Regions from separate parts of the Bacillus sp. z33 genome, predicted to be linked through region 2. Evidence: predicted binding sites of a transcription regulator. Region 2 holds the regulator's gene; the other holds the start of a gene.
What was found. The regulator NrdR, encoded in region 2, represses ribonucleotide reductase genes. The targets are predictions, from matches to a motif close to AACACNATATATNGTGTT.
Positions count from the first base shown of each region.

Region 1: a site for NrdR is predicted at 7,212-7,229, ahead of AC4G3L_RS04630 (vitamin B12-dependent ribonucleotide reductase). Genes of this name have one in related genera too.

Region 1 covers NZ_JBZFQN010000001.1:984,320-997,015, forward strand. The annotation lists gene AC4G3L_RS04610 (ABC transporter permease) at 1-344, opposite strand, end outside; gene AC4G3L_RS04615 (ABC transporter substrate-binding protein) at 436-2,019, opposite strand; gene AC4G3L_RS04620 (patatin-like phospholipase family protein) at 2,455-3,351, opposite strand; gene splB (spore photoproduct lyase) at 3,421-4,449, opposite strand; gene AC4G3L_RS04630 (vitamin B12-dependent ribonucleotide reductase) at 4,548-7,103, opposite strand; gene AC4G3L_RS04635 (rhodanese-like domain-containing protein) at 7,705-8,088, shown strand; gene AC4G3L_RS04640 (DUF1836 domain-containing protein) at 8,139-8,741, opposite strand; gene AC4G3L_RS04645 (NAD(P)H-binding protein) at 8,824-9,501, opposite strand; gene AC4G3L_RS04650 (DUF4023 domain-containing protein) at 9,617-9,742, shown strand; gene AC4G3L_RS04655 (GNAT family N-acetyltransferase) at 9,968-10,447, shown strand; gene AC4G3L_RS04660 (NAD-dependent epimerase/dehydratase family protein) at 10,560-11,570, opposite strand; gene AC4G3L_RS04665 (Na+/H+ antiporter) at 11,729-12,696, opposite strand, start outside.
Region 2 covers NZ_JBZFQN010000001.1:1,299,718-1,312,413, forward strand. The annotation lists gene dnaI (primosomal protein DnaI) at 1-42, opposite strand, end outside; gene AC4G3L_RS06135 (replication initiation and membrane attachment family protein) at 61-1,437, opposite strand; gene nrdR (transcriptional regulator NrdR) at 1,511-1,969, opposite strand; gene speD (adenosylmethionine decarboxylase) at 2,124-2,504, opposite strand; gene AC4G3L_RS06150 (glyceraldehyde-3-phosphate dehydrogenase) at 2,835-3,863, opposite strand; gene coaE (dephospho-CoA kinase) at 4,102-4,698, opposite strand; gene ytaF (sporulation membrane protein YtaF) at 4,715-5,353, opposite strand; gene mutM (DNA-formamidopyrimidine glycosylase) at 5,423-6,253, opposite strand; gene polA (DNA polymerase I) at 6,273-8,900, opposite strand; gene pnpS (two-component system histidine kinase PnpS) at 9,199-10,965, opposite strand; gene AC4G3L_RS06180 (response regulator transcription factor) at 10,962-11,681, opposite strand; gene mdh (malate dehydrogenase) at 11,864-12,696, opposite strand, start outside.

The sequences.
Region 1 (12,696 bases), 320 kb from region 2:
CCGAATAAAAATTCAGGTAAAGCACCAATAGCCAGCATTGTCGACATTAATGTTTTATCACCTTTCCGATGATTCACCCACCCGGATAACAATCCTAGAACAATTCCGATCACGATTGATAGAATAGAAGAAATCCCAACAATCCACAGCGTATACGAGATGTGGCCCATTATGATATCTGTAACAGGTAATTTATATGTATAAGAAAACCCAAAATCAAGCTGAACAAGGCCGATTAAATAATCAAGAAACTGTTCAGCCATTGAGTCATTTAGCCCATAATAGTCAATCATGGAATTTTTTTGCTGCTCTGTTAAGGTCGCTCCACTTTCCTGCCCCTCCAAATATTCGAGAGGTCCCCCTGGCATAAGTCTGGGGAGACAAAAATTTAATAGGATCAAGATAAGCAGAATTGAACCGTACAGCTTAAAAACTTTACTCATAGTCAATAAACGCTGCCTTGTTATCTGTCAATGGAATGCCATCTGCGATACCTCCGTAGGTGTTAAACCAGCCATCAAATACTTTGGCATCATATACAAAATAGAATGGGCGATGGTAAAGGACTAATGTTGGCAACTCTTCGGATAAAATATCCTGTATAGAATCAATGGTTTCTTTGCGTACTTTTCCATTTTGAGATAATTGCAAGGTGGCAAGATTGCTAAATTCTTTATGATTAAATACTGCATTGCCGGCATAAGCATTACTTGCCTGACCTGAGAACCATAAACGGAGGAAGTCAGGGTCTCCGCTTAATCCAATATGACCTGTAAGAGCCATATCATATTTGCCCTCACTTAAAGCAGTTGTAAAGGTAGCTGTGTCCACCGTTTTGATTTCCAAACTAACCCCAACATCCGCGAGCATCGATTTCATTAATTCCGCTTCCTGTGAAGTAGAGGAAACTAAAACTCTTAAACCTAAATCTTCCCGTATTCCTTTTTTATTTTTTTCGTAGCCAAGAGAATCTAACATCTCATTTGCTTGATCCACATCATAGCCATATTGTTTTACCTCTTCATTAAACCATTCGGAATCCGGAGGAATCACCCCTCCACTGCCAATCAAGGTATTAGAATTCCCCAATACTTTTTCAGCTATCTCCCCACGATTCAGTGCATAGGCAAGAGCTTGACGGAGTCTTTTATCGCGTAATTGTTCATCCTCTAAATTAAACACAATACGTACAGCACTTCCTGTCGGATTACTTTGAAGTGCCTTATACCCTTGATCTTCCATCTGCTTCACTTCTGTATAGTTATAGGTCATGCCACCGGATATTTCACCCTTTTGCAGAGAAAGCATATTATTCTCTACATTTAGGTATTGAACTTCTTCAACTGTCACATCACCTTTAAAATAATCCTCATAAGCCAAGTAACGATAATTGCCAGTGGAATTATTATAATTGTCGAGAATATATGGACCTGTCCCAATTAATGCATCTTTTTCCGTATATTCGAGCGGATTGTCGATTTCCTTCCAGATGTGTTCCGGAATAATTGGCAGAATACCAGCGATTTCAGTGATAAACGGAGAATATTCCTCTGTTAATGTAATCGCAACTTTATAGTCTGAGATTTTCCTTAGCGAAGCTACTTTTGACATATCAGCGTTCCATTGGAAAGCGTGCTTTTTAAAGTAGTTATATGAAAAAACAACATCATCCGCGGTTAATGTTTCACCATCGTGAAAATGCACATTTTTTTCCAAATTGAAAGTATAGGTTAGCTTGTCCTCAGATACTTCCCATGAAGAAGCCAACCAAGGAATCACTCCTGCCTCATTTTTCCATGTAAGAGAGTCAAAAGTAAAGCTACTACGCAAATAACCTCCAGGCCCATTTGAAGTAAACGTAAACGGAGAAGGAAACCCGCTATCTCCCCACGCAATCTTTACGACTTTATTATTATCTTCCGCCTTTGAATCTGCATTTTCATTTGATGAAATGTTACCACTAGAACATCCAGCAAGCAGGATGATTACTGATGCCAGTAAAAATGAAATCCTATTCATTCATGCAACTTCCTTTCAACTATTAGTTGATTATTATCATATATTAGTTGATAATGATTATCAATATCATTATTGTGAAAAATTATACTATTATTAAAAATGCGAAAAACGTCCTACTAAACAAACCGCCCTATTTCTCCCTAAAAAATGGTAAAGTTTAACAAATGAGAGGGGTAATCTTATAAACTATCAATGCATTACTATATTGTTTACCTATCACACTTTTAAGAAAAGGCTTTGTTAATTGTTGATCTATAAGCTGGTTGATAATTGTGATTGTCTGAGACTCCTTGCTTAGAAAAATGAGACCATGGCAGACTCACAGGCGTAAATGCCGAGGAGGCTCCCGGACCACCTGCCCGCGGGAAGCGAAGAACAAAGCAAAAAAAAAAGCACCCTGCCATTTCGCATGTGCTGTAAATAATTTTATTAATATCATTTAATTCGATAAACCCAGCCCTTTAAGAACTGAATTGCTGCTTCACTCCCTTGTTCGATTAATCTGATTCTGCGTTCATCCGACATGGAAAATTCTAAAAATCCAGTCTCCTTTACTGGAATAAACAAAATATTACTGACAAATTTTCTTGATATATATCTGGAATCATGCGCATTTCTCATCGTTTCAAATAAGGATGTAAAAAGTTCAATCGCATTATCAATCTTGCGTTCCTGAACTAATGTTTGCTGGTTTTCAGGAACAATCCTTAATCCTAATACAGGCCTTTCCGGAATGACATTTTCCCGATCGAACAACCACATCGGAAAATTACTTAAAACGCCTCCATCTACTACAATTTTTTTCTGTCCAACCGTACGTAATATAATCGGTTGAAAGAAAAAAGGAACAGAGCAGCTCATACGGATTGCTCTTGCCACTGAAAACTGTAGGGGGTCTATATTGTATTTAATCAAATCATCCGGCAAGACCATCAAGCTTGCATTTGTAAGGTCGGAGGCAATTATTCTCAATTGCTTATCTGGAAGATCTGCGAATGTCCTGATGTTCTTTTTCGCTAACACTTCCTCAATCCACAATTCGAGTGCATCTCCTTTATAGATCCCCATACTCCAATATAATTTAAGCCATCTGGCAAGCGGAAATCGGATTCTTTTCTTTGATTCCAACAACTTCGTTAATTTAACTGTTTGCATAAGTTCGTATACTTCCCGTCCAGAATACCCTGCGGCAATAAATCCTGCAATGATGGCTCCTGCGCTTGTTCCCGCCATCCTTTTAAACTTGTATCCCCGTTCTTCCAATTCCATCACTGCACCTATTAGCGCAAACCCCTTAATACCTCCCCCAGAAAACACTCCATCTATAAACAAATAAACCCCTCCCTCTGGATTTATCGTCTTTACACATTACTAAGCAGAGGGAGAGGATTTTAGAACACATCAGGTAAAGTACTGAATTTCTGCATTTGGGAAAAATTCATGGATTGAATTTTGGATGTGGGTTTTTAAAGCATTTGCTTCATCATCAGGATATACATACTTTCCTATGCCATATTTCCCCCACTTATATTTCCGCTTTGTTTCATCCATTTCAAGCTTAGTCTTAGGATATCTAGCCTGTATGACTTTTTTTGCCGGTTTCGTAAAGCGATGTTGGATGAGTTCAAAACTGATATTCATCATTGACAACTCTGCACCCAATGAATGCTTTAATCGTTCAAATAATTCGTAATATCCATCTTCCCAGCCTTCATGCATATAAATCGGAGCCACAATAAACCCCAGCTGGTACCCGGCAGCTGCGACTTTTCGCGCAGCCTCCAGACGCTCATCAAACGAGGAAGTTCCAGGTTCAAAATTCTTTATCACATAACGCGAGTTGATGGAAAACCGAAAACTTGTTTTTCCATTATGCCTAGCATCAAGTAAATGGTCGACATGATGAAATTTCGTCACAAAACGTAGTCTTCCGTATTCTGTACTGCCAATGAAATTAATTGTTTCTTTTAAGGAATGTGTGAGATGGTCAATCCCTACAATATCCGATGTACATGCTGCTTCAAACCGGGTGATTTCAGGCGCTCTTTGTTCCATATATTTACTCGCCTGGTCAAATATTTCTTCAAGATTCACATAGACTCTAATATAAGGCTTACTGCCGAGAGTCGTTTGTAAATAACAGTAATGACAGTGCCCCATACATCCTGTAGCAAGGGGAATTGCATACTCAGCAGATGGCTTTGACGTATCAAACTTTAATGTTTTTCGTATTCCAACCACCATAGTAGATTTGGCGACTCGATATTTTTGCAACTCATTATCACCCGGTAGATCTCGAATCTGATTATGGGAAGTCGTTTGCCTAATCTCAACAGGCAGGCTCTGAAATTTTTCATATAGTGCCTTTCCCAAAGGATACTCCAGGGCTTTTGGTTCAAAATAAACTAATTGAGGAATAAATGGTTTCATTTTTTTCACCTACTTTAAAGATAGTATGTACAGAAACACAAAAAAGGATGGCGTCAATCATTGCCATCCTTTTTCCTATAATTTTCTATAAAGTTATATTATAAACCGCATTTAAGCTGAGCTCCACAGCTTGTACAAGTGTTGCATCCACCGAGCTCCTCCACTTTCCCTTGACGGCAAACCGGACATGTATTTCCTACTTCACTTCCAATTGTTACGCTTGTTGATTCCAGGGCATCGATTGTATCAACAAGTACAACATGCTGCTTCGTATGATGTGGCTGTGCTGAATGATCCGTATCAGATTCAGCACCTTTCAATGTTAACACTTGCGTATCACGGCTTCCATCGACATATACCGTACCGCCTTTGGCTCCACCTTTATAGAGACGTTCATAGACTCTTTCTACCTGCTCAACAGTATATCCTTTAGGAGCATTTACTGTCTTACTGATAGAACTATCAATCCAGCGTTGGATGATGCATTGTACATCAGCATGTTTCTCAGGTGTTAAATCCATCGCAGAAATAAACCATGACGGTAGATTCTCGCTGTCTGCATCAGGATTGCGATGTAGATATTCTTCTACGATATCTGCTTTCACTTCGATAAATTTACCAAGACGTCCGCTTCTGAAATAAGTGAATGAGAAGTATGGCTCCAGTCCTGTAGAAACGCCAACCATTGTACCGGTACTTCCAGTAGGAGCAACGGTTAATAAGTGTGAGTTGCGGATACCATATTTCATAATACCATCACGAATATGTTCAGGCATTTTCTTCATATAACCAGTATGAATAAATCGAGTGCGTAATTCTTTTGTTTCTTCTTCAGAGCTGCCAATTAAGAATGGGAAGCTGCCCTTTTCTTTCGCAATCTCAATGGATTCCTCATATGCAGCTGTCGCTATTGCTTCAAATACAGAATCTACCAGCTTATTTCCTTCTTCAGATCCATATTCTTTTTCACAATAAATAAGCATATCATGAAGACCCATTACGCCAAGACCTACACGTCTTTCTCCCAATGCCTGCTTTTTATTGTCTTCAAGGAAGTATGGAGTCGCATTAATTACATTATCCTGCATGCGCACGCCGACTTTAACCGTTTGTTTCAGTTTCTCCATATCCACTTGTTTGCGATTTTTATCTGTCATTTCAGCCAGATTAACAGCAGCTAAGTTACATACAGAATATGGTGCTAACGGCTGTTCTCCACATGGGTTGGTTGCAACCACTTTTTGTCCGTATGCTTTGGCATTTGTCATATCATTTGCATTATCGATAAAGAAAATGCCCGGCTCAGCAGAATAAGTCGCACATATATTGATTAAATTCCATAACTCACGCGCTTTAATTTTACGATATACACGAACAGCATACCCGAGTCTTTCCCATTCGCGCACATCGCCGCAATCTGCCCATTTTTCGTTATAGTCTTTCATTGCTTCTTTATTATAAGATTCAACATCCGGGAAACGAAGTTCATATTCCGTATCATTTTCAACGGCTTCCATAAATTCTTTTGTTAAACACACTGAAATATTCGCACCTGTTAAAAAGTCGGGATTATGAACGTTGTCTATTCCGCCAGCTGCAAGTTTTTCTTCTGCTTCCTTGATTATTGCCTCATTGAAACCACCGTATCCCTGGATGGTTTTATAATTTAAAATGCCTTGGTACATGGCTTCTTCTTGCTTCGTTAATGGTGTAAACTTCAATTTATCAGATGCATGCTTACGGATTTCTTCATCCTCGCTGACCTGCATTAAGAAACGCAAAATTTTTGGATTTTGCATTTTCGAAATAATAAATTCAACGATGTCCGGATGCCAATCAGACAGCATAATCATTTGAGCTCCACGACGGGATCCGCCTTGTTCTACCAAGTGAGTTAATTTCGCGATATCATCCAGCCACGAAACTGCACCGGAGGATTTGCCATTTACACCGCGTGCCAGCGTATTTCTAGGACGCAGAGTAGATCCATTTGTTCCAACACCGCCTCCGCGACTCATGATTTCCATCACTTGTTTACGATGCTCAGAAATCCCTTCTCGGCTATCATTAATAAATGGCATAACATAGCAGTTAAAGTAGGTTACTTCTGTTTCAGAGCCAGCACCATAAAGAACCCGGCCTGCCGGAATGAAATTTGTTTGAACCAGTTCATTATAGAATTTGTCAAACCATTCCTTGCGTTTTTCTTCTGTTTTCTCAACTTGCGCCAACCCGCGTGCATTACGTTTAGCAATTTGCTCATAATAAATTTCAAGCGGCTTCTCTATTACGTCCAGAGATTTACAAATTAAGCCGGTTTTAATTTCATCATGCTTATCTAAAGAGGAGCGAAATTCTTCTTCGATCAGAACGTGAGCTTTCTTCGCTTCCCAATCAATATGTTGGATGTATCCAAGTCCACGTGCAGGAAATTTAGGGTCTTCTTTAATCGTTAGTACAACAAAATCTCCATCAGTAAGTGTAATCTTTTCAGTGTCTTTGAAGGAATAACGATCTATCATCACAAGCCTTGAAACACCCTTATACGTCTTATTCATGTCTGGAGTAATTGGAAAAACTTGTGGAAATTGGGCTATATCTTTATTTAATCTTTCGACATTTATAGACAACTTGCGATTTGTAACTATTGACAATTCGATCTCTCCTTCAACCAATAATTTAATCTAGTATTTCTAGCGTTCTTATTACGTTCTTGTTAAGTTCTTGAATGAATATCTCTACGTTATCATAGGCAACATTTTAATTCAACATATAGTGTTTCTAATTTTATAAAACATACCACATATGGTGTTTGAGCATTTTATTTTTAAAATGTCAATCAATAAGATCTTATAAAAATCAAAGAAAACATACGATAAAATCTTCTTTTTACCTATTTTTGAACATAATTAAACAAAATCTCAGCTTGCATATTATAAAGGTTAATTACGCCTCATATAACAGCGTTTTTATATTTTCGACATTAAGATTTTTTTATCCAAAGAGGACATTAAAATATTTAAGTCCCCTTTGTAAATGGACAATCTCTCCCTAGCTAAAGGAAGCATGACAATGTAACGTCATTCCACTACCCCTGACCTGCTCTCAGCCCAAGAGCGTTTCAGATGTCTTCCATGATACAAAATAAAATGATCATTTACTTTTCCGTTATCTTTTACCAGAAAAAAATTTTGCCAGAAAAATATACGAACTGTATAATAGAAAAGTGAATTGAAAGAGAAAGTGGGGATTTTTTTGCCAACATCATTAATCGTTTTAATTGTTCTGGCTGTATTAATCATCGGATATTCTGTATACAGTTGGTTCTCCAGTAAAAAAATGGTTACGACATTGTCCCAAGAGGAATTTAAAGCTGGCTATCGAAAAGCACAGTTAATAGATGTTCGTGAGCAAAAAGAATTTGAAGGCGGACACATTCTGGGAGCCCGCAATATACCTTCTACACAATTGAAAATGCGAATGAAGGAACTTCGTAAAGACAAGCCGGTCTATTTGTATTGCCAAAGTGGCATGAGAAGCACACGAGCTGCTCAGATGCTGTATAAAAAGGGCTACCGTGAACTTTATCAACTCGATGGCGGCTTTAAACAATGGAAGGGTAAAATTAAAACCAAATAAAACCTAAGAGCCAATGCAGGTGTGCATTGGCTCTTTATTACTCGGGGTATTTATGACTTCTTTTTATTACCTTCAATAAATTCATCCACCAAATTCTCTGCTGCCTTTTTGTACAGCTGGCTCATATGAGAAAGCGAAGCAATCATTAGAAATTTTTCAAAATACTCAACATCAGCGTCGGACTCAACCAGATTGCCGCCTAAATGGACACCTTCTTCTTTTGCCTCAGCAATACTCTTCAGTATGTCTTCTTTAAATTTATAAGCATTGTGATCAGTCAATCGCAGAAAGCTGGAATACAACTCATCAAGCTGTAAGTCTTCTTCTACAATCTTAGTGTTCAGAGGTCCAAGAACCGTTTTGATGTCACTTATAGACAAAGTCCCTTTCAATTGATAAATTAAGCTGATTACTATTAAATGCCGCTTGGAATATTTTTTATTTTTAATAGGGAAAAACACTTTACCCTTAGCATAATTATTTATCATCGTTTTCGTTAAAACTTTCTCATCATCATTTCGCTTAGACATTTTGAATTTACTCTCAAATAATTGAATCACTTGATCCATATATAAATCAATGTTTGGTATGTCCTCTAATGTGATTTTATCTTGCAATCCCAGTTGATTGATAAGTTCTTCATTATTTTTCATTTTGTAACCTCTGTTTACTAATAGTTATTCTATTATACCTCACCTAATCAAAATCTGTAAGGAAAGTGAGTTTTTAGCCATTTTAAAACTTATGGGAGCCCTTTACAATATCTTCCATTTCATGGGAATCAACGATAGTTATCCCTTCTTTTTCCTGAATCGCGTACATATACATTGCTTCTGCTACTGTTTTTCCTTTTATAGGCTTATATTTCTTGAGAGGCCCTTTAAATAAAAGCGGAAATGCTTTGCTTGCGAAGGCCGCCATTTCCTCCCCCAGCCTAAATTCCTGTCTTTTTCCCAATAAAAGGGATGGCCTAAAAATGGTTAGACTGTTTAAGTGAAGCTGTTTTAGTGCAGTCTCCAATTGTCCTTTTGTTTTGCTGTAAAGTATATGGGATGAATCATCTGCTCCCATGGCAGAAACAATCAGGAATTGACGAACCTGATGCTGTTTCGCATTCTCCGCAAGCTTTAACGGGTATATATAATCAACTTTCCTAAATGCCTCTTTTGTCTTCGCTTTCTTTATGGTTGTTCCCAAGCAACAAAAGATACAATCAACTCCGTCTGGTATAGGCTCATGATCTAACTGTTCAAAGTCTGGAAAACTCTCCGTTAGCTTTGAATGTTGGATTCCCATACTTGTCCTTACCCACACGATCACCTTTGTATATTCAGGAGAATTTAAAAGCGTAGTAACTAGCTCCTTCCCTACTAATCCAGTTGCTCCGATTACTAAACCTACTTTATCAGCCAATTTATATTCCTCCATAACCTTATTTCCATTTCCACTAGTATAATCTATTTTGGCATGCATGAATTCCATTAAGGTTGAGAAAATAACGATAGAACTATAAAAGAGGAGGATATATATGAAAGAAGAAACAACCCATGAATATGTAGAACATCTGCATGAAAAACAACAAAAAGCAAAAAAGAATCAAGCTAAGCAAGGTTATGGACGTCCAAGCAAGAAGCTTCCAAATAAACAGCATTAAGTCCATGAACCGAAGCCATGAGTTGTTTTCTCATGGCTTTTACTAGAGCGTCGTTATTTCTATCCCGTTTTATTTAGTCAGAGATTTTTTTAATTTACAACTGTCATAAGAATTTACTAGAATCAGAGTATAAGTATTTGATTAGTAGAATGTTTATAATAGGATCATTTTAGCGGTAATGATTTGAACCTAATACATATATGATTGGAAATTGGGGGATTCAATATGCAAATTCGTGAAATTAAAGAAACAGACAATAGAACAATGGAACAAATAATCAAGCGCTCATTGGAATCCTTTGAATTAAATATCCCAGGAACAGCCTATTTTGATCCCCAACTGGGAAATCTAGCCCAATTTTACAAGCAACAATCCAATGCAAAGTATTGGGTAGTGGTAAATGAACAAGATGAGGTAGTAGGCGGTGTCGGTATTGCACCCTTTGGGCTAAATTCGGATATTTGCGAGTTGCAAAAACTCTATATTAAACCCGAAGCTCAAGGTTTGGGTCTCTCAAAAAAACTGATGGAAAAAGCACTTATATTCGCTAAGGAAAATTATACATACTGTTACTTAGAAACAGTAAAGAAACTTAAGACTGCTAATCTCCTTTACACCAAATTAGGTTTCCGGCAGCTTGAAAAACCGCTAGATGGCTCCGATCATAGTGCAATGGATTCTTGGTATATAAAAAAATTACTATAAACACCTAGAACAATGATTAATTAATATAATTACAAAAAAAGAGGGAGAAAATTAATATCGCCCCCCCTCTATTCACCTGTCTCTTTTTTCTCTAAAGTAGCAAAAGCTCACTCTATTCCGCCTTCATATCAACTGCATGTGTTTTTCCTTCCAGGATATCCAGACTCAATTGAACCGACTCACCGATGGCTTTGTCAATATCATCCGGCTGTACATCAAAATGATCAACAATTGTCTTTTTATCAATGAAGAGATCCTTAGTAAAGATTTTAGCAAATTCAGCCGTATCCAAACCCAGCTCTATTCCAGCACTCTTTTGATTTTCTGCTTTCTTCTGCATCGCTTCAATATAATCGGAGGCAGTAATTGTCATGATTTTTTTGTCCGGATCCCCCATGTATTTATGAAAGATAGTCAGCATTTCTTTCCATTCCATATTATAATAGCCAACCGGGTAATTACCGGTCTTCCTATTTAATAGGGCACCTGCTATACACTCCCCGATTTGCTTTGCTGTTACCATAGTTGTTCCGCCTTCAGGATATATGGTTACTTCTTTCATGTTTCGGATTTGTTCAACGAGGAATACCCAAACCGGTTTACGTCCCTGCTGGCTTCCAAAGACATAAGGTACTTCCAATACTGCCACACTCATATTATCATCGGCGAAGGAGAGAGCCATATTGGCCTGATCTACACGGCTTCTAATATATGGATGATGCTTTGTTAGTTCATAATCAGGCAATTCCCTATTAAAATAAGCGAAATAGGATCCTAATATAACAGAATGTTTAACACCACATTCCTTTGCTATTCTCAACAGTCGTTCTAATGGCGTAATATTATATTTTTCAAAAAAAGAATAGATTGGGGATGGAGCCTCTACTCGTTCGTCCACTCCTGCTGCAAATACAAATCCTTCACAACCTATTAAATGGTCACGAATTTCTTCGTCCGTTAACGTTAAATAATTCCCTAATGTTATATCCATTTTTTCAGGCAGATTACTTCCTGCGGGAATAGGAGGTAATGACAAAGTTGTCACTTCATGCCCTCGTTCAATTAACTCCCTTGCTCCTTCTGCTCCCAATAAACCTGTGCCGCCAATCATAAATACTTTCATACTGCTTATCTCCTCCGTTTCACTCTCTTAAATCATATCATTCCCAGAGAGCGAACAATTTACCTGAAGTTGTATTTTATGTGAAATATATACAATATTATTTTCCCTTATGCCTACACAGGTAAACAAAAAAGCTCACAGGTAGGACACCTGCAAGCTTATTCCTCGATTTCCTGAAGCATAACACTCTCTACATAATTTACAAAACGGCGTAAATCCTGAGCCAGCTCCCGATTAATTTGTCCCTCTTCATACATACGCTGGATGTCAGCTCTTTCTGCTTCGATTGCTTTAAAACGCAGTTCCTCTTTTTGTTGATCCCTCATTACATTATTAAACCGAGCAACAACCGGTTGCTTTAATTTTTCAATTATTCTGTGGTACTCATAAATGATAGATGAAACATGAGGATTATTTGTTTCCTCCGCATATATTTCCAGTTTCTGAATCGCCGCTTTCGTTGCCTCAATTTGTATATCACGCATATCATTTAACAGTATAGTAGCCTTTTCGCTATCCTTCGATAATCTGCGCTTATATTGTTTATACTTCCTGAATAATTGGCCAAATAGAGTTGTTATTTTAGACAGTAAATTCTCAGTGAGCAAATTTTCTCTTATATCCAAAGATTTTTCTAGTCTTTTTACGATCTCTACACTGCCAGGTCCATCTAGCGCAGCCTCTTGAATGTATCGTCTCTCAGCTCTTAAACCAACCAAACGAGCTTCAATCCTCTGTTTTTGCGATTCTTTAATAAATTCGAGGTCTTTATTTTCATACCGAATTTGTTCAATCATTTTTTTATATTCACCAATTAATTCATACCCAGCCGATTGATTCTCCGGCTCCATTTCTTCTTCAATACGCTTTATCGCAGTCCGCAATATTTTCAATTTCATTTGTGCATCTAAAAATTCTTTTTCCTCATCATTTTCTGGCTCAATTGATTTTTTACTAATCAGCGGCAGTACAAAAGTTGCTGCCAACAGGGTAAATAAGATAACCCCTCCTGCTATAAATACCATCAAAGAACGCTCAGGAAATAAGTCTCCCGATGCTACAAAGTATGGCATAGACAAAACCCCTGCCATCGTAATGGCACCGCGTACGCCGGTTAAACCAGTTA
Region 2 (12,696 bases):
ACGATTTCCGAGTTGATTCAAAGCATCCTGTATATTCTTCATCTCTGTACACCTCCTGCTTTATTTTGTATTTTCATTTTGTAATTTTTCCTTTAATTTTCTGACCCGTTCAGCAATTTCACTGGACTGAGCAACCGGTTCTTTCTTCTTCGTCTCGTCCATCCATTCAGGAATGATTTCCTTCCTGGAATTATTCGTTGTACGGCGTGTTGATTTATTCGCCTTCGTTTTCTTATCCTGAGCCCAGGTTTGATATTTCTTATGTTCACTCAAAGCAGTTTCATACGCTTCACGCACAGTCGTTATATTTTTCCTGGCCCAGTGCGAAGCAATTGTCTCCACATAGTTTGACTGCAATTTCATATCTGATTTTAACATGACATAGTGCAGAAGGACATTGACCACACCCGGTGGAAGCTTTTGATTAACCATAACTTTTTCTACTAATGCCAGATCATTGTCTGAAGGCATTGCCCCTTGTGACAGGCTGACTAAAAACTCTAATGGAGATGTTGTTTCAAAGGTATACAACAAATGTTCCTCCGGTGTTTTTGGCTCTACAATGGTACGCTCATACTCAGGCTGTTTCCGTTCAATCAATGTCGGCATTTCTTCACCATGATTAATATGGAAAAATTCCCTTGCACAGTTTCTAAGCTCTTCTATGTCTATTTCACTATGTTCATTTTGACATCTCAAAATCAATTTGCTCATATCAACTACGCTAATTTTATATAGGTATGACAGCATCGCAATAGCTTCAATTACATTTGGGGTAAATGCTTTTCTCGATATAAAACTGTTTTTAAGGGTGGCAAATAATAATTCGAAATCGAATTGTTCAATTAAATTATGGTTATACCCCCGTGGTTCTTTTGAAAAGAATTGAGTTTCTTCATCTGTCTCCGGATTGATCATTTCTTTTGGATTGCGAAATTCTGATGCAAATACGTCATTGAATGATTGAGTAATTTCCTCATAATCAGTTGGAATGCGTTTATCAGCAAACATGGAGAGCAGTCGTTCATAATGTCTGGATTCGAGTTTTTGCTTTAAGTAAATAGGCAGAAGATCATCATGAAAAAACTTTTCCGGACTTAAAGGACAAAGGATTTCATATATAAAAACATTCCCTTCAGGAGTTACTTTTTTATATGTCTTTAATAATCCTATTCCTTCAAGCCTTTTACGAAATTGAAAAATCTCATCCAAAGGCAAGCCCAGTACATCCATTAACCAACGATGTGTCGTTTGTTTGGAGTACATGTTACCTGTATTGACTTCATTTAATAAGGTCAAATACAAAGAAACAGCCAATCCTCCCACTAACGGCTGATATAAATACTGAATGGATTTGTGATCCATTTCCGATAACTTTTCCTTATATAATACGACATATCTGTCGTTAGGATTTACATACATCCATGAAAATTGCATTGTCTACAAACCTTTCGTAACCTCGGGGTTTTATAGTTGAAAAAAGAGCTAAAGAAACTGTCTTCAGCTCTACTTAATCCTCTTTTTTAATTAGTTCTTTCAACTCATCAATGAATACATTTATATCTTTGAATTGACGATATACAGAAGCAAAACGTACATAGGCAACTTCATCCAACTCAGCCAGCCTATCCATAACCATTTCACCTATTAAGTCACTTTTTATTTCAGAATGCCCTTGATTTCTTATTTCTTTTTCAACATCTGTCGTGATCTCTTCCAATTCTTTCAGGGCAACATGTCGTTTTTCACAAGCCCGAATCAGGCCTCTCAGTATTTTTTCTTTGCTATATTCTTCCCGTGCTCCATCTTTTTTTACAACAATCAATGGTATTTCTTCTACTTTTTCAAATGTTGTAAAGCGAAAGCCACAGGATTCACATTCTCTTCTTCTTCGTATCGAACGTCCTTCATCCGCAGGGCGGGAATCCAGCACTCTTGTCCCATTATGTTGGCAAGTTGGACATATCATATAGATTTGCACCGTCCTTTTCTATAGTTCTATCTTATTAAAACATATCGATTAGGACAAGTCTGTTTGTATAAAATGCGATTTTTTATCCTGGAAATGGCTAACCACCCATAAAAAAAAGAGATGCAGTAAACATCTCTTTTATACTCATTTATTATAAAGCTTTAGCTAGAACAGGACTGACAGCAACAGGACCCATGCCGCGAGGAATTTCAATATGTTCCCGTGTCTGCGCTTTTAAGGACTCCGCAATATAATCGACAGCTGTCTTTGGATCTAAATCCCCACATGTATATACATCGATACTTGCATAACCATGTTCCGGAAAACTATGTATGGTTAAATGTGATTCAGATATAATGACTACTCCACTCACACCCTGAGGTGCAAACTTATGAAAGGTCACTTCTCTAACTTCAGCTCCAGATCTTAGAGCCGCATCTACAAATATTTGTTCAATTTGATTAACATCATTCAATTTAGATAAATCGCAGCCCCATAATTCAGAAATGACATGACGACCTATTGTTTCCATGTTCTAATTCCCCCTTTAGCATTTTTTAAACGAATTTTAATTACTTTCGTTTCTGGCCATTACTACCACGGGGGAAAGTTAGTCCTGAGAGGTCCTAACCCTTTAAGTAGTACTGCCAGGGTGGTGAAGTTTACGAGATTTAGTATATATGGTTTATATTTCATTTGCAATCATACTCTTCAATATTAGTTAATAATTACCACAAAAATAACCTTACGCTAGATGTCACAGCTATTATTAATTGTATCCATTTGTCCGAATAAAAAACAGCCTGTGGCGCCCTTTATTTTCTAAGGACGCTCAGACCGTAACTGGAAATGTTTTTAGTATTTAACTTACTTTTACCTCGTTCTCCTGTAGAAGACGAGCCACGTGATTCACTAATTCTACAACTCGGCATGAATAACCCCATTCATTATCATACCAGGCTAGCACCTTCACTTTATTTGCACCAATAACCATGGTGGAAAGAGCATCTACTATTGCAGAATGCGGATTGGTATTAAAATCTACAGAAACAAGCGGTTCTTTGCAGTACTCAATAATACCAGCCATAGATCCTTCAGCAGCAGTTTTAAATGCTTGATTGATTTCATTTACGGTAACTTCTCTTTTAAGGTCTACTACTAAATCAACTAAAGAGACGTTTGGCGTAGGTATTCTTAATGAAATACCATGCAGTTTCCCTTTCAACTGTGGAAGAACAAGTGCCATGGCTTTGGCTGCACCCGTTGTAGTAGGAATGATACTTTGTGCACATGCCCGGGCTCTGCGTAAATCTTTATGTGGATTATCAATATTGTTTTGATCATTTGTATATGAGTGAATGGTAGTCATCAGTCCATTGTCAATTCCAAATTGTTCGTCCAACACTTTGGCAACAGGAGCAAGGCAATTGGTTGTACAGGATGCATTGGAAATCACAAGATGTTTGTTAATATCTAAATCATCTTCATTCACACCCATCACAATTGTAATGTCCTCATTAGTGCCAGGAGCTGTTAAAACGACACGTTTTGCACCAGCATTTAAATGAAGAGCTGCTTTATCTCGATGGTTAAATTTTCCGGTGGCTTCTATTACAATATCAATCCCAAGGTTTTTCCACGGCAGAAATTCTGGGTTACGATTATTAAGCAAAAGAACTTTCTTCCCATTTATTAATAAATGGTCATCCATAGCACATATTTCACCATTAAACGGACCATGATTTGTATCATACTTTATTAAATGCGCCAATGTTTCAGGCGGGTAGCTGGCATTAATGGCTACAATATCAAGATGCTCATCCAATATTGCCTTTCGGAAAACCATTCTGCCGATCCGACCAAACCCATTGATAGCAACTCTTGCATTCATTTAATTTCCTCCTATATATAAGTTATACTTTTTATGAAAATTATGTAAATAGTATAACACATTGAAGAAAATACCGCATAGCAAAACACCCATTATTATCCAAATTAATAAGTCCATTTTTATGAAAATAATATAAAAAGGCTACCTAAAAGAAATTTCTGAAGTGCACCCCAAAAGTTAGAGTCAAAAAATCTAACTTTTTGGGGGTCACCTCATTCCCTTCAGATAGCCTTATTATTTATACACGTAATTGTTCTATCAGCACATTGAGTTGCTCTTCAGTTTCGAAAAATGGCCCGTTATTATCTATAATATAATCGGCCAATTCTTTCTTATCATTAATGGGCATCTGTGCCTTTATTCTTGCGAGTGCATCACCCTCAGTAAAATGATCCCGCTCCATTAATCTTTTCAATTGAACTTCCGGCTTTACATACACAAGAATGACGCCCTCTACCATATATGTCAAATTACTTTCATATAACAATGGTATGTCCATGAAAACTAAATCTGCCCCCTGCTGAAGTGCTTTTTCGGTTTCTTCAATCATCCATTTTCTTACTGCAGGATGAACGATATGATTTAATATTTGACGTTTTTCGGAATCTGAAAAAACAATGGAACCTAATCTTTTCCTGTCTAATGTACCATCGGATAGGCAAATGTCCTGCCCGAATGCGTTTATGATTTCCTCTAATGCCGGCATACCCGGCTCAACGACTTTTCTTGCTGCAATATCTGCATCAATAACAGGATAGCCTTTAGAAATAAGCCATCTGCTGACACTGCTCTTCCCGCTGGCAATTCCTCCTGTAACTCCGATTATTTTCCCCATATCATTCCATTCCCTGTTAAATTATTTTGGTTAAACCCAGAAAAATAAGTACGAATCCCGGAATAAAAGAAAAGACTTTCGCCATAAATGAACCCTGTAGATACTTCCCTGCCTTAATGCCCAATGTCATTAATAAAGCACTCATACCAAAACAGAGGATTGCTTGGATAAACAAAGGGTAATGCAGAATGCCAGCGCCTATTCCAGCTCCAAATCCATCCAGTGATAGTGCTAAACCAAGAAAGAAAGCTTCTAATCCGGTAATAGTTCCTGAATGATCAAAATCAGCACTTAACGGCTTTTTAAGTATATGAATAACCAGCCCGATAGACTTTATCTCCAGTTGAAACAAGGTTCTTTCATCCACATATGGACAATTGCTTTCATTCCTTTTAAAGTAAATTGAAAGCGTCCAAATACCCAGTACAAGTAAGATTATGCCTCCAAGCTTTCCAGTCCAGGAATGCGCCATAAAATGCTCACTTAATGAACCCATTAACATGCCAAATGCCAAGCTTAATGCCGAGCATCCGGCAATGATGATGATCGAGCGAAACGGTATACTTACTTTTCGCATTCCATAGGTCATTCCAACCCCGCAACTATCGAGACTAACCGCCAAGGCCAATAACAAAATTGAAGCTATGTGCTCCATGCATAGGGGCTCCCTTCCATAATCAATACCCTACTATATGAAAGGAGCCCATATTATGTTCATATCCGTCTAGGATAATGGCTGACATTTTGGGCAGTAGACTGTCCCCCTGCCTCCAACAATAATTCTTTCCATGGTTGTTCCGCAAATTTTACATGGCAGCCCTTTTCTTGAATAAGCAAACAACTCCAGTTGAAACATACCCATCTGACCCTGGGAATTCACATAGGAACGTACTGTGCTTCCTCCTTTTTCGATAGCGGTCGCAAGAGTTTCTTTTATTGAAGTATATAGTTTACTTATCTCCTCTTCTGTTAAAGTTGACGCTGCCCGCTCAGGATGGATACCTGAATGAAACAGCGCTTCATCCACATAAATATTACCAAGGCCCGCAACCACTCTCTGATCCAATAAAACCGCTTTGATAAAACGATTGGTCTTACTAAGTGCTCGACTTAAATACTCAGGTGTAAATTCATCCGAAAAAGGTTCTGGACCCACTTTTGAAAGAGGGAGTACATCTAATTCTGTCCCTTTCGAATGCAAATGCATCGTACCAAACTTACGGACATCTCTGTATCTTAATTCAGTATGATCCGTAAATTTGAAGATCACGTGTGTATGCTTATCGGCTGGTTCCGTCTCCTCATAGAGTCCATATTTGCCTTCCATCCGTAAATGGGAAACAAGGCTGTGATCATCTAAATGAAAGATCAGGAATTTGCCGCGCCTCCCAATCGCATGAATGGTCTGTCCCTTTAGCAGCATCCGAAACAGTTCAGTGTCATCCGGTTCTTTTATAATTTTCCCCCATCGTATATCTACATCATCGATTGTTTTTCCAAGAACCAATACTTCGAGGGTTCTCCTGATTGTTTCGACCTCTGGTAATTCAGGCATCCCTTTTCACCCCTTTACTCTATTTAGCATCATACCAGGTGTTCCCAAATGAATAATCCACTTTTAATGGAACTGATAATTCTATCGCATTTTCCATTTCTTCCGGAACAATTTTCTTTAAGATATCCAATTCCTCTGGCGGTGCTTCAAAGATCAGTTCATCGTGCACCTGAAGAAGCATTCGCGTTTGTAAATTCTCTTTCTTTAATCTGGCATTCATCCGAATCATCGCCAATTTAATAATGTCAGCTGCACTGCCCTGAATAGGTGTATTCATGGCAGTTCTTTCTGCAAAACCGCGGACGTTAAAATTGCGATTATTAATTTCAGGTATATATCGGCGTCGTTGCAATAAGGTACTCACATACCCTTTTTCCTTTGCTTCTTCCACAATATCTTTCATATATTGCTGCACACCAGGGAAACTCTCTAAATAACGTTCAATAAATACCCCAGCCTCTTTTCTCGTGATACCGAGACTTTGTGAGAGCCCATAATCACTAATTCCATATACAATTCCAAAGTTTACGGCTTTAGCCTGTCTTCTCATATTCGATGTTACTTGGGTCGCATCCACATGGAATACATCCATAGCGGTCCTTGTATGAATGTCCATATCAGTATTAAATGCTTCAATTAGGTTTTCATCACCCGCGATATGGGCCAGAACACGGAGTTCAATTTGGGAATAATCAGCTGCAAAAATGACCCATCCTTCTTCAGAAGGCACAAAGGCTTGTCTGATTTTTTTACCTTCCTCCAGTCTGATTGGGATATTTTGCAGATTCGGATCTGTCGAACTTAATCGTCCTGTTTGAGTCAAGGCCTGATTGAACCTTGTATGAACCTTCTGATCATCACGAATGACTTTTAACAATCCCTCTATATATGTGGATTGCAGCTTACCCAATTGTCTGTAATGGAGAATTTCCCTGACAATACTATGCTTGCTTTCCAATTTTTCAAGAACATCCGCAGAAGTCGAATAGCCAGTCTTTGTCTTTTTGATAATAGGCAAATTTAATTTTTCAAATAGGATGACTCCAAGCTGTTTCGGTGAATTAATATTAAATGCTTCACCTGCCATATCATAAATTTTAGCTTCAATATCCTTTAATCTGCCGGCAAGCTCCGCTCCCATTTCTTTCAGACGATTCACATCCACCTTCACACCCGTGATTTCCATTTCAGCGAGGATAAGTGCCAGCGGCAGTTCTAAATCCTGAAGCAAGCCAATTTGGTTAAATTCTTCAAGCTTCCTCTCCAGGCTTTCTTTTATGATAGTTAACGACAAAGCTTTACGAGCAATATGTTCTCCTACTTCAGCGATCGGCGGTATCGAACGTTTCGCCCCTTTTCCATAAAAGCTTTCATCTGTTTGGATATGCCCGGCGTTATGCTTTTTAGCAATGTCAGATATATCTACATCCGGTTCTGCGGGATTCAGAACATAGGAAGCCAAATAAACATCAAATTCTATTCCTTTTAAAGCAATGCCATCATGACTTAAAGCAACAATGTTTTGTTTGGCATCATACACAGTTTTTTTATACTCAGGGTTTTCTGCCCATTCTTTAAAAAGAGGAGATTTCACAGCCTTGTCCTTTTCGATAAAGAAAGTCCCATTCTCATTTGATATAGCCAGGCCAATTACCTCAGCTGTATGATAATTCGGGTCAAGCAGCTCCAAATAGAGTGAGGAATGAGCTGTCAGCATATCTTCAGTCACATCTTCTGCTTCCTGATAATCAATTTCTTCAAGCTGGGGCATCTCTTCATGAGCAGTTGGCTCCATTTTTTCAATCAAGGTAGCAAATCCCAATTCTTTATAGATCGATAGGAGCTTTTCCTGATCTGCACCCGAATAGTCTATATTATCAAGTTTCACTTCAATTGGGGCATTTGTTTCAATCGTTGCCAGTTGCTTACTTAAAATAGCCTGATCTTTAAATTCTTCCACTTTTTCTTTTAATTTTTTCCCGCTGATTTCCTCTGGAGAAGCCACAACACGCTCAAGCGTTCCAAATTGATTTAATAATTTTAGAGCGGTTTTTTCCCCCACACCCGGGATTCCAGGGATATTATCTGAAGCATCTCCCATCAACCCTTTTAAATCAATAATTTGATTGGGCGTTAAATTATATTTTTCACGAATATGCGCCGGTGTATAATCCTCCATATCCGTGATACCTTTACGGGTAATACGTACAGTCGTTTTATCGGTAGCAAGTTGGGTTAAGTCTTTATCACCGGAAATAATTTGAACTTCATAATCCCCTTTTTCTGCCTCTAGTGCCAGTGTTCCGATAATATCATCGGCTTCATAATTGGCCATTTCATACCAGGAAATTCCATAGGCATCCAATAATTCACGAATAAACGAAAATTGCTCTGATAATTCAGGTGGTGTCTTTTGACGCCCGCCCTTGTATTCTTTATATGTACTATGTCTAAAGGTTGTTTTCCCAGCATCAAATGCAACTAATATATGTGTAGGATTTTCTTCCGACATAATTTTATTGAGCATCATCGCAAAACCATATATAGCATTTGTGTGGATGCCCTTTTCATTATTTAACAATGGCAATGCAAAAAATGCCCTATAGGCTATACTGTTTCCATCTATTAAGATTAATTTTTTCTTCATGGCTACCTCCAGTATCCATCTATATTTTCAAATAGCTATCAATCAAATAGCTTGTTTAACTAAAATCACCGTGCTGTCAATGGTATGTGAGCACCTAATTTAATCATCATAGCAGGTGCAACCAATGAATACTTATAACAAGGCTTTTATTCTTTCATACGGATATAAAAAACCGTCAGTTCCCCTTATCCACTCTATTTTATCATGACTAGAGTTTGAAAGAAAAATGACGGTTCTTTTTCTATTGAGTTGTCAATTCCTTCATGATTGCCAAGTGATTCGTGCAAATGGATAGTTCTCAACGTTTCGACTGGAATTTAGGAAGGATAATCGTAAAAGTGGTACCAACATTCTTCTGACTTTGAATCGTGATTTCTCCGTTATGTGCCTCCACGATATGCTTCGCAATGGCCAGTCCCAACCCGGTTCCTCCTGATTCCCGACTTCGGTCTTTATCCACCCGATAAAACCTTTCAAATATCCGCGGGAATTCCTTTTCTTCAATTCCAATACCGGTATCCTCTATGGCTATAAATATCTTATCTGATTCTTCTTTAGCAGAAATTCGTACTTTACCGTATGAAGGGGTATAGGAAATCGCATTATTGACAAGATTTATGCTGACTTGTTTAAGTCGAAATGCATCTGCTTCACAAATAATCGGCTTGTTAAAATTCTGCATTTCAAATTCAATATGCTTCTTAGATGCTTTTTTCTCAAGCATAGTGTATGTATCTGTTAAAACAGGAATAATATCAATTTCCTGTAAATCAAGTTGGAAGCCTTGCTGTTCGACTTTTGAAAGCTCCAGTAATTCCTTAATTAATGATTGCAGCCTGTCGCTTTCTTTTAAAATAATAGATAAGAAGTGCTCTAATGCCTGAGGATCATGCATGGCTCCATCAAGTAGTGTTTCTGAAAACCCTTTAATTGATGTAACCGGGGTATTTAATTCATGTGACACATTCGCAACGAATTGTTTTCTTACAGATTCCAATTTTTTTAGCTCTGTAATATCATGGAAAACAAGCAAAATCCCCTTCCATTCACCTTTAGGTCCCATGATTGGTGCACCGTATACTTCAAAATTCTTCCGCTCAATTCCAATGGTCAGGACAATTTGTTTCTTTAACTTTTGCTCCGCCATAAAGATTTCTTCGATGATTGCATTTATTTCTTCATGTTTGATTACTTTATAATAGAGTTCTAATAAGTATTCTTCCTCATCTACCCTGAAAAGGTCCATATAAGCATGGTTAATCATGCTAACAAACCCTTTATCATCAATTAAAAGCAGAGCACTTCCCATGTTTTCAATCAGTGTGCTCAATCTGTCTTTTTGAATTTCATGAGCGATTTTCATTTCCTGCATATTTCGCGCTACTGTATTAATTAATTGGTTAAATACCCCAGTTTCATAATTTCTGCCAACGTACGAACGAGCTCGATAGTTACCTCTCGTTAATTCATAAGCTGCTTTCATCGCACTTTCAATCGGGATTGCAAACTTCTTGATCAGCTGATAGACAAATAAGCCGATCATCAAACAGGCAAAGCCCAAACAGCCAATTAGTATAAACCATACTTTTGTATAAAGAATCGAATCTTCATTCGCAGCCAATAGGAAATAGCTTGTATCCCCATTATCCATTTGAAATGTGTCTACATAGTAATAGGATGGCCCTGTTTTAATTTCCGTTTTTGTCCCTATTTGATTATCTGTTCTTACATCCTCCATAATTGCAGACAGAGAATCAGATTCTTCCCATTCCTTCCATCCTGCAGGCTTCTCTGTTTTATAGAGAATTTCTCCATCCTCCTTCATAACCAGGAAGGAAGATTCCAAATGTTTATTCAACTGTTTGAATTTCATATCTAACTGATTGCTATCTTCTGTTTCATTCAAGTAAAGGCTTAACAGTTGCCCCTCTTCCTTAAGATGGCTGAGCACAGATTTATCATAATAATAAAGGAACAACTTTCCGATTAATAGACCAAAGCAAAGAAGTAAGATTACTGTAGTAGCGGCTATTTCTGCGGTTAGTTTAAGCTTAAATTTTTTCATTCCCTCGGTTCCTCAAGTTTATATCCCAATCCGCGTACAGTTTTGATATATACAGGTTTTTTCGTCTCTTGTTCAATTTTTTCGCGCAAATGGCTAATATGCACATCCACAATACGCGTATCACCGGCAAATTCATAATTCCATATCACATTGAGAAGCTGATCTCTGGTCAGCACTCTTGATTTATTTCTGGCAAGATACTCTAGCAGCTCAAATTCCTTCGGCGTTACCTCCAGTAGCTCGTCCCTCAAATAAGCTTCATACCTATCAGGATAAATCTTTAATTCACCAATTATTATGATATCTGCCTCTTGCTTTTCGACAGAATTTTCCGTTAAGGAGGATCCCATTCCCGCTCTTCTGAGAAGAGCTTTTACACGCGCTACAACTTCTCGCGGGCTAAATGGTTTCGTCATATAATCATCTGCTCCCAATTCAAGGCCAAGCACTTTATCAAATTCTTCATCTTTAGCTGTTAACATAAGAATTGGCGTCATTAATTTATTTTGTCTCAAAATTTTGCATACTTCTATACCATCCAACTTGGGCAGCATCAAATCCAGGATTATTATATCTGGCGACTCGGCCATAGCCATTCTTTTACCTGTCTCTCCATCCATTGCATTGAGTACATGATAGCCGGCTTGTTCCAGATTATAAGTTAGTAAGGTAATAATCGATTGTTCATCTTCCACTACGAGGACTTTTTTACTCATTGGCCCCTCCTGTAACTTTTTTCACTATACTATTCATTATATATGAACAAACGTTTTTTGGTAGTCTGTGTTACATACACTGTCTAATTGGATTATTTTGTTATCCCACTTTATTCAGTCTCCCCCCTAAAATGCAAAAAAATCGGAGAATAAAATCCTCCGATTTTTTAAACAGCATGAACTTAAGCAAGCACAGACATTACAGAACGAACAGCTTCAGCAGATTTATCAAGCGCTGCTTTTTCATCTTGCAATAACTCAAACTCTATAACTTTTTCAATTCCGTTCGCACCCAGAATAGTCGGAACACCTAAGTAAATTCCATTATATCCATATTCACCTTCCAAGTACGCAATCGCCGGAATTACTCTGCGCTGATCCTTTATAATCGCTTCAGCCATCTCAACAAGTGAAGCTGCGGGTGCATAGTATGCACTGCCGTTACCTAAAAGGTTAACAATTTCTCCTCCGCCCTTCCTTGTACGTTCAACGATTTCCTCCAAACGTTCCTTTGGCAGGAGTGTTTCCAGCGGAATTCCACCAGCATATGAATAGCGTATAAGAGGGACCATATCATCGCCGTGTCCGCCCAATACAAAACCAGTTATATCTTTAACCGATAAATGTAATTCCTGAGCAATAAATGTACGGAATCGTGCCGTATCCAATACACCCGATTGACCAATTACACGATTTTTAGGAAATCCAGTTTCCTTAAATACCGTATAGGTCATGGCATCAACTGGATTAGTTAGTACGATGATATAACTATCAGGAGAATATTTTACAATTTCCTTTGCTACGGATCTCATAATCTTTTGGTTCGTCTGAACAAGATCATCCCGGCTCATTCCTGGTTTACGTGCAATTCCAGCAGTAATGATTACCAGATCAGAATCCTTTGTATCTTCATAATTGGATGTTCCAGTTATGGATGCATCAAATCCCTGTACGGGTGCTGCTTCTGCCATATCCAGAGCTTTACCCTTTGTTGGATTCTCCATTTGCGGAATAT